Regions from separate parts of the Sinorhizobium terangae genome, predicted to be linked through region 1. Evidence: predicted binding sites of a transcription regulator. Region 1 holds the regulator's gene; each other region holds the start of a gene.

Region 1 (2,202 bases):
TCAACAAAACCAAGGCTTGCAGCGCGCTTGAATGCCCGGATTCCGACGTGCGAAAAAACGTGCCGCAGGGGCTTGCAAAAATGCAACGGCCAGCCAGCAAGTTGGGGAAAACTCCGAAATCGATTCGGCGCGATTCCCGCGACTCTTGCCACGGAGTCACCCTGCCAGTAGGTTAATATTCAATTACTAGACGCATGCGGCGGACCTAGTCACCAAAAGAGTTATCGCGTTGCAGCTCCGGACTTTTTTCCGGAGCTGGGTGATGGATTCTGCCATCCAACGCCGAGAACGGGGAGTGCAGAAATGAACTGGACTGACGAGCGGGTGGAGAAACTGAAGAAGCTGTGGTCCGAGGGCCTGAGCGCCAGCCAGATCGCAGCGCAACTGGGTGGCGTCAGCCGCAACGCCGTGATCGGCAAGGTTCACCGGTTGAGCCTGCCGGGCCGCGCGAAGGCGGGTGGCACGACCACTGCCGCGCGTCCGAAGCGCACCACGTCCGCTCCCCGGGCACCGAACTATGCCGCGCGGGTCGCCACCCGCACCGTCACCCGCACCGCCGGCGCGACCGTGCTGAAGGAAGAGGTCGAAGTCGATCTCGTCGCCGACCAGGACATCGAACTCGCACCGAACGTCGTCATCCCGATGTCGCGGCGCCTCGGCCTGACGGAGCTCACGGAGCGCACCTGCAAGTGGCCGATCGGCGACCCGCTGAAGGAAGAGTTCCATTTCTGCGGCAACGACTCGCCGGAATCGTCGCCCTATTGCAGCTATCACACGCGGCTCGCCTATCAGCCTTCCGCCGAGCGCCGGCGCATGCGCTGACCGACCGCGAGCAAACATAATTGAAAAAGGGGCGGTGACGCCCCTTTTTTGATGCCTGTGGAAGCGGGCGGGTGGCCTCAGCTTTCCAGTGAATAGCCGGCGCCGCGTACGGTGCGGATGACATCGGGCATGTTGGAGAAGTTCAACGCCTTGCGAAGGCGGCCGACATGCACGTCCACGGTGCGCTCGTCGACATAGATGTCATGTCCCCACACGCCGTCGAGAAGCTGCGAACGGGAGAAGACGCGCCCCGGCGAGGACATCAGGAACTCCAGGAGCCGGAACTCCGTCGGTCCGAGCCGGACTTCACGGCTGCGCCTGTGGACACGGTGCGTCTCGCGATCGAGTTCGATGTCGCCGCAGCGCAACAGCGTCGAAAGCACCTCGGGCTTGGCCCGCCTGAGCATTGCCTTCACTCTCGCCATCAGTTCCGGCGTCGAAAACGGTTTGACGACATAGTCGTCCGCGCCGGTGGCAAGCCCGCGAACGCGTTCGCTTTCCTCGCCCCGCGCGGTCAGCATGATGATCGGCAGGCGCTCCGTTTCCGGCCTCTGCCGCAGCCGGCGGCAGAGTTCGATGCCGGAAACCCCGGGCAGCATCCAGTCGAGGATCAGGAGATCGGGCAAGCGCTCCTGAAGGCGGATCTCGGCCTCGTCTCCACGCAAGATCGTATCGACGTCGAAACCTTCGGCCTCGAGATTGTAGCGCAGGAGGACGCTCAGCGCCTCCTCGTCCTCGACTACGGCTATCTTCGGCAACATTCGGTCATGCTCCTTCCTACGCGCGGGTGCCATCATGCCACCGCGGCACAGTATGGGCCGCGAAAAACCGCGACCGGTATAAGATCAACGCATGCACTAGGGCATACGGCTGTCGGGCGCTCTAGTCCGTCACAGAGCCTAGCGTGGACGTCGTGTCGTCCTTCGGCCGCTCGCCCTGCGGCTGGGCGCCCGTTGCCATGTAGTAGATCGTTTCGGCAATGTTGGTCGCGTGGTCGCCGATACGCTCAATGTTCTTGGCACAGAAGAGAAGATGCGTGCACGGCGTGATGTTGCGCGGATCTTCCATCATATAGGTGAGCAGTTCGCGGAAAAGCGACGTGTAGATCGCGTCGATCTCCTCGTCGCGCTCGCGGATGCTGTTTGCCTTTTCCGGCGAGCGGGAGGCATAGACGTCGAGCACCTCCTTGAGCTGAACCAAGGCCAGTTCCGCCAGGTGCTCCAGGCCACGGGCGAGCTTGCGCGGAATGCCGGATCCGGCGACCGCGATCACGCGCTTGGCGGTGTTCTTGCCTAGATCGCCGACACGTTCCAGATCGGCGGCGATACGGATCGACCCCATGATCTCGCGGAGATCCGAGGCCATAGGCTGACGCTTGGC
Region 2 (2,202 bases), 1.6 Mb from region 1:
CAAGGAGGCCATGATGTAGGGTATCGGCCGGGCAGCGCGACCTTCGGTCAGGCTTTCGATGGCCGACCGTTTCGCCGCGCCGTCGCGCAGACGGGCGGAAATCTTGCCAAGCGGATGCTGAGAATGGACCCGCATCGGCGCGCCCGGATCCTGCTCGATGAACAGGGCAAGGCTGCCGATCGAAAGCGGCCTTTCCAAATGCGGCTCGAATAGCTCCCTGAGGGGCGCCTCCATGCGCCGGGCGGTTTCCGGATTCAAGGCGCCCGTCAGCTTCATGTGAAAGCGATACTCGTCCATCACGTAGGGATCGCCCCAGCGATGGAGGTTGGTGAATTGCGGTGCGGTCAGCCGGTCCGGGTCACACCGTTCGATCTCGTCCTCGCTCATCGGCGCGCGAAACCTGTCGAATGCCTGGACGACACGGGCGGCGAGCAGGTGCATTTCATGGCTCGGCACCTGCGGCACCAGCCCCCAGCACTGGCTGAACCGGGCAACCTCCATCCGCGCGATTTCGAAGGGGGCCTCGGCGCTGGCAAAATGCATCAGCGCCTTCAGCAGCTCGGTCTCGTTGGTCGCCTCGTTGAGGCAGAACGGCGCCATGATCATGGCATGAAAGCCGAAGCGGCGGGGTGCTGCCGTGTGGAAGGCGATCTCCGGAACGCTCAGTCCGGCAACGGAAGGCAGTTCCGTCGGCTCATCCGAATAGACGTTCCGCCCGAGCCAGCTGGCGGCCACCGCCGACAGCGGGTCCCCCATAGGTGGAGTGAAACAAATGGCGTAACGCATGGCGCATGCTCCGGAAGTCCGTGGATGGCCCGCCTATTAGGTGATTTGCGTGACAGATTAACGAAGTTGGAGGCTCGGAACCGGGCCAAAAATCGATCGTTTAAAGCGACCGAAGCGTCTCATGCGAAGCATGATGGACGGTGGAAACACGCGATGTCCAACCCCGCCAACGCTCGTCGACGTTCCGTACGCCGATCCGGCAGGGCCCTATTGTCAACACAATAAGTGCAGTTACTACGCCGCAGCGCTTCCCTTGAAGCGTGGAAAATCGCGCAATGGTGCAAGGCAGCAACCTGCCGTTTTGAGCACCGCCGCGCCGGAGGAAATCTACCCGCGGTTTCCTTTGAAGGTTGGTAGTGGCCGTCTGCGAGGCGGCGAATGCCTTGTTATCTCGAGAGAGATCCCGGCGACCGACCGCGCACACTCAGCACGAGTACCGAAGCGACCAGCGGGGATCAGAGCGAGGGCAGGCTTTGCTGAACCAAACTTCTGTATCCATCATCATCACCAACTATAATTACGCACGCTTTCTCAGGCGCTGTGTTGACAGCGCCCTGGCTCAAGATCACGCAAATACCGAGGTTATCGTCGTCGACGACGCCTCATCCGATGGATCGCCAGACATCATTCGATCATACGGCGACAGGATCCGCGCCTGTCTGCGACCGGCAAACGGCGGACACGCGGCCGCCTTCAACACCGGTTTTGCCGCGAGCTCTGGCGACATCGTGTTCTTCCTGGACGCCGACGACTATCTCTATCCGGCTGCCGTATCCGAGGTCGTCAATGCATGGGACCCCTCGACCGCGCAGTTTCAGTTCAGGCTTGATCTCGTCGACCAGCGAGAAAGGGCAATGGATATCTATCCGCCACCGGAGCAGCCCTTCGACACCGGCGACGTGACGCCAAAACTGTTTCATCGCGGCCGCTATCAGACGACGGTCACCAGCGGCCTCGCCTTCGCCCGTTCGGCTCTGGAAGCGGTGATGCCGATCCCGGAGGGAGAATTCAGGCAAGGAGCGGATGGCTATCTTGCAACTGTGGCGCCGTTGCATGGACAGGTCCACGCCACCGACGATTGCCTCGGGGCATACCGCATGCATGGTTCCAATCATTCGCTGTTTGCCGAGAAGCTGGCCGAGCGGGCCCGCTGGCGCATGCAACATGACTTCCGCCGCCTTGAGGCTCTTTCCGCCGAGGCAAAGGCCACTGGATCGCACTTGCAGCCCGGGATCGTCATGCGCGACCCGACCCACCTCGAAGAGCGGCTTGCCTCCTTGTGCATCGAGGAAGCGCGGCACCCGGTCAGAAGTGACTCGCGGCTGCGCCTGGCAGCAGCCGGGGCAACCGCCAGCCTTGGCATGAACTACTCTATCCGAAGGCGTGCCGTGGAGGCGGCCTGGTTCCTTGCCGTCG
Region 3 (2,202 bases), 1.8 Mb from region 1:
AGGTGCCGCTCGCGTCCGTTTCCATCACGGCGCTGGTCATGCCGAGCGGAGCGAAGAGCGCCTTGCGCGGATAGGCGAGCGCTTCGGCCGGGTCGTCGAACGTCCGCATCCATAGTTGGGAGAGGAGATTGCTGGTGCCGCTCGAATAGCGGAATTTCGCGGCCGGCTGCGTGTCTAGCTGCTTTGATGCCACGAAGCCGGCCATGTCGCTTTCGAGATAGAGCATGCGCGTCACGTCGGTGACGTCGCCATAGTCCTCGTTGAACGCGAGCCCACTCTGCATCGCCAACAAGTCGGCAAGCTTGATCCGCGACCGATCATCGCCGGCCCAGGCGGGCAGCAGGTCGCCGCGAGCGACATCCATTTTTCCCTCACCGATCCGCAGGCCAACCAGCGCCGCCGTCACCGACTTCGTCATCGACCAGCCGAGCAGAGGCGTATCCCGATCAAACCCGGGTCCATAGGTCTCCGCGACCAGCCGGCCATCCCGCACGACGGCGATCGCCCGTATGCCGGGACCTGCCAGGCCGGCATCTTCTATGACGCCTTGAATCGCCGGGTCGATCTCGGCCTTGCTGCCGTCGGGCCAGGCAACGGCAGCATCATGGGCCTCGTATGCTCCCGTCTCGTCTTTTGTCTCGCTCACCGAACCCGCAAGCGCTTGCGCTCCGCTGTCATCGACATTGGTGCAGCCAAGTCCCGGCCTGTGCACCGCTCGGCCAGGAGCGGCAAAGCCGAATATGCGCGCCGTCACGCTCTGCTTCTCCCGATCGACCGAGACGCTGACGAACTTCAGGAGCGGGTGACCGGGCGCCTGTACGTCTTCCGCAAGAACGGCTTGCGGATCGCGTTTGGCAAGGAAGACATTGGAGCAGACGATCTTGGCGGCATAGCCGTCGCCGACCTTCAGAAGCTCCGGCGGAAACAGCGCCAGCCAGCCGCCGATGCCCGCAAGACCGACGACCACCGCCCCGGCGGTCGTCTTCAGCAAACGTTTCATGCGCTTCCTCCCGGCTTCAGGACCACCACGTCTCCACCACGCGGCAATCGCGAGAGAAACAGGGTTCAGGCGAAAGGAAAAGCCCTTGGAAGCCCCGCGCCTGTGCGAAATCCCGTCATCAAAGTGTAGCGGAGTCACTTTAGAAGCGCCTAAGTTTCAACTGGATGACAGGCAAAGATGACCGAACTCGCTCCCGATGCCGGCTTTGGCAGGAAGAATCCGAAGCTGAAAAGCGCGCTGCTGCAGCACAAGCCCCTCTCCCTCGCCGGCCTGTCGGAACGCCTGTTCGGGCTGCTATTCTCCGGTCTCGTCTATCCGCAGATCTGGGAAGACCCGAGCGTCGACATGGCAGCAATGCAGATCCGTCCCGGACACCGCATCGTGACGATCGGTTCAGGCGGTTGCAACATGCTGACCTATCTCTCCGCCGGCCCTGCCCATATCGATGTCGTCGACCTCAATCCGCACCATATCGCACTGAACCGGCTGAAACTTGCCGCCTTCCGCCACCTGCCGAGCCACAAGGATATCGTGCGCTTTCTCGCCGAAGCCGGCACGCGGTCGAATGTGCAGGCCTTCGACCTCTTCCTCGCGCCGAAGCTCGACGCGGCGACCCGCGCATACTGGAGCGGCCGGTCCCTCGACGGACGCCGACGCATCGGCGTCTTCGGCCGCAACATCTATCGAACCGGCCTTCTCGGTCGCTTCATTGCCGCCAGTCACCTGCTCGCCCGTCTCCACGGCATCAATCCGGAAGAGTTCGTCCAGGCGCGCTCGATGCGTGAACAACGCCAGTTCTTCGACGACAAGCTCGCGCCGCTGTTCGACCGTCCGGTCATCCGCTGGATCACCAGCCGCAAGAGCTCGCTTTTCGGCCTCGGCATCCCGCCCCAGCAGTTCGATGAGCTCGCTAGCCTCAGCGCGGAGAAGTCGCTTGCCGCGGTGCTGCGGCACCGTCTTGAAAAGCTCACCTGCCATTTCCCGCTCCGCGAGAACTATTTCGCCTGGCAGGCTTTCGCGCGGCGCTACCCGCTGCCGCACGAGGGCGAACTGCCGGCCTATCTGCAGGCCGAGAACCACGAAGCGATCCGCGATCATGCGGACCGCGTCGAGGTCCATCACGCAAGCTTCACCGAACTGCTTGCCCGCAAGGCGGCTTCGTCAGTCGATCGTTATGTGTTGCTCGACGCGCAAGACTGGAT
Region 4 (2,202 bases), on a different replicon from region 1:
GAGGTGGTCGGCGCGCAGGCGTCCTTCCTCCTTGGCCTGCGCCAAGGCATCCGCCATGCTGCGCATCTCGCCCTTCTGGAAGCCGCCGTCCTCGTCCGAACCCAGGCGCAGGCAGTCAAAGACGGTGGTGATTCCGGAGGTGACGACCTGGGCGTCATGGGCCTGGATCGCCGCGATCTTCAGCCAACGCACGCCCGGGCGCGGAGAGTAATGCGCCTCCAGATGGTCGGTGTGAAGTTCGATCAGGCCGGGCAGCAGGTAGTCGCCTTCGAAATCTTCGCCCGTGCTGCTGGCCCCTTCGGAAATATCGGCGATACGGCCGTCGCGGATGAGGACGGAACCGTTGACGATCCTGTCCTCGAGAACGATGCGGGCGTTGCTCAATACCTGTTCTTTGCTCATCTCATGCGATCTTTCGTTCGGATGCGCCGCCAAGCGGCAGTAGGGAATAGACGGTAAACGGCGCGCCGCGATGGGACTCGACGAAAAGTGCAATGGTCGCAATGTCGAGTGGCCTGCCAGTGAATTCCTCGAAGGCGGCGGTAAGCGTCTCGCGCATCACTGGTTGCGTCTCCTTCGGCACCGGTCCCGTCAGCGTCAGGTGGAACTGAAATTCCTCAAAGACGTAAGGGTAACCCCATGTCGTAAGATATTCGCGCTGACGCCGCGTGAGCTTCTCCGGATTGCGGCGCGCGATATCGGCGTCCGACAGCGGCGCCCGGAACGGCTCGAAACGGCGAACGGCCTGTTCCGCCAGGCTTCGAAGCGGCGGGCAGTCTTCGGCCGGGACGAGCGCGAAAAACGGCCCGATCTGATGCAACACGATCCGTGGCACCTCGAACGCCTCGATCTCCGCCGCAAACTCATCGAAGGCGGCGAGCAGATCCGCTTCGCTCTTTCCCTCAGCGAGTTCGAACGGCGCCTTCAGCGTTCCGTGAAAACCGTATCGCCGCGGGTCCGCCGTCAATGCCATCTGGTTTTCGCGCCCGAGCGCCGGCACCTCCGGCCAGCTCAGTGCTCCGTCGACAAAGGCGTCGCGGCCAAGCCAATGGGCTGCGGTCTGCGTCAGCCGGTCATCGGCCGGCAGCGCGAAGTAGATTGCATAACGCACGAGTCTCACTTTCTGTGTCGCCCGGCCCGCCCTCCGGCGGGTCGATGTTCGCGGGGTGCGATGCGCAGCTAGCCGATTTGCATGACAAGATCATGATGACTTCGGTGCGAAACGCAAATCGGATCAGAGCGGGATGAGGAAGTGCGTGCGGTTTTCCGCCCGCATCCCGCTCCAATTTAATGTGCCTTTCGTCCCATCAGCCGCGAGCGGCACGCGTTCGAGATGTTGTCGAAAATGAAGACAACCATCAAGATCAGAAGCACCATATAGGCGACATTTTCCCAATCGGAGTTGGTGCGCATCGCCTCCCACAATTTGAGCCCGATGCCTCCGGCGCCGACGGCGCCGATGATCGTCGCCGAGCGGGTGTTCGATTCCCAGAAGTAGAGCGCCTGGCTGGCAAAGACCGGCAGCACCTGCGGCAGCACCCCGAAGCGCTGCACCGCGATTGGCGTCGCGCCGACGGATTTCACGCCTTCGCGCTGCTTGTCGTCGATGTTTTCAAGCGCCTCGGAATAGAGTTTGCCGAGCGTGCCGGTATCGGTGAAGAAGATCGCCGAGATGCCGGCGAGCGGACCGGGGCCGAAGGCGCGCGTGAAGAACAGCGCCCAGATGAACATGTCCACCGACCGCAGGAAATCGAAGAACCGCTTGGCGAGCTGGTTGGCGAAAAGGTTCGGCGTGATGTTGCGCGCGGCGAGGAAGCAGAGCGGAAAGGCGATCATCGATGCGAAGAGGGTGCCGACGAAAGCCATGACGACCGTCTGAAGCAGCTTGGTCCAGACGTCGAGATGCTGCCACTCCGCGTTGTAGAGAATGTTGTTCCAGGCAAGCGAAAGGTTGGAGCGTGCCGGATCGATCCGCTCTCCGGAGACAATTAGCGATGCCACTTCGCCATAGGGCTTTCCGAAGAACGGCGAGTGGGTATCGAAGAGGAAGTTCGCCCAGCCGAAGAACCGGTTGCGGATCGAGACTTCGTCACCCTCGACCTCGGCCCAGCCCGTCAAGCCGAAGGAGAGCGTGATCTTTTCTCCCGGCCGCTTTTGCATGGCCCAGCGGGGCAGGGGGCCTTGCGGCGTTACCGTATCCGC

Evidence for each region. The regulator PhoB, encoded in region 1, activates phosphate uptake and scavenging genes when phosphate is short. The targets are predictions, from matches to a motif close to TGTCATNNANCTGTCAT.
Region 2: a site for PhoB is predicted at 836-852, ahead of QA637_RS12155 (DUF1045 domain-containing protein). Genes of this name have one in related genera too.
Region 3: a site for PhoB is predicted at 1,114-1,130, ahead of QA637_RS11025 (BtaA family protein). Genes of this name have one in related genera too.
Region 4: a site for PhoB is predicted at 1,193-1,209, ahead of QA637_RS24435 (DUF1045 domain-containing protein). Genes of this name have one in related genera too.

What each region holds. Positions count from the first base shown of each region.
Region 1 is NZ_CP121659.1:144,759-146,960, reverse strand. Features, by position in the region: gene QA637_RS00700 (GcrA family cell cycle regulator) at 304-822, shown strand; gene phoB (phosphate regulon transcriptional regulator PhoB) at 900-1,583, opposite strand; gene phoU (phosphate signaling complex protein PhoU) at 1,705-2,202, opposite strand, start outside.
Region 2 is NZ_CP121659.1:2,550,673-2,552,874, forward strand. Features, by position in the region: gene QA637_RS12155 (DUF1045 domain-containing protein) at 1-786, opposite strand, end outside; gene QA637_RS12160 (glycosyltransferase family 2 protein) at 1,260-2,202, shown strand, end outside.
Region 3 is NZ_CP121659.1:2,297,399-2,299,600, forward strand. Features, by position in the region: gene QA637_RS11020 (serine hydrolase domain-containing protein) at 1-1,000, opposite strand, end outside; gene QA637_RS11025 (BtaA family protein) at 1,178-2,202, shown strand, end outside.
Region 4 is NZ_CP121660.1:1,234,584-1,236,785, reverse strand. Features, by position in the region: gene QA637_RS24440 (alpha-D-ribose 1-methylphosphonate 5-triphosphate diphosphatase) at 1-402, opposite strand, end outside; gene QA637_RS24435 (DUF1045 domain-containing protein) at 404-1,111, opposite strand; gene phnE (phosphonate ABC transporter, permease protein PhnE) at 1,288-2,202, opposite strand, start outside.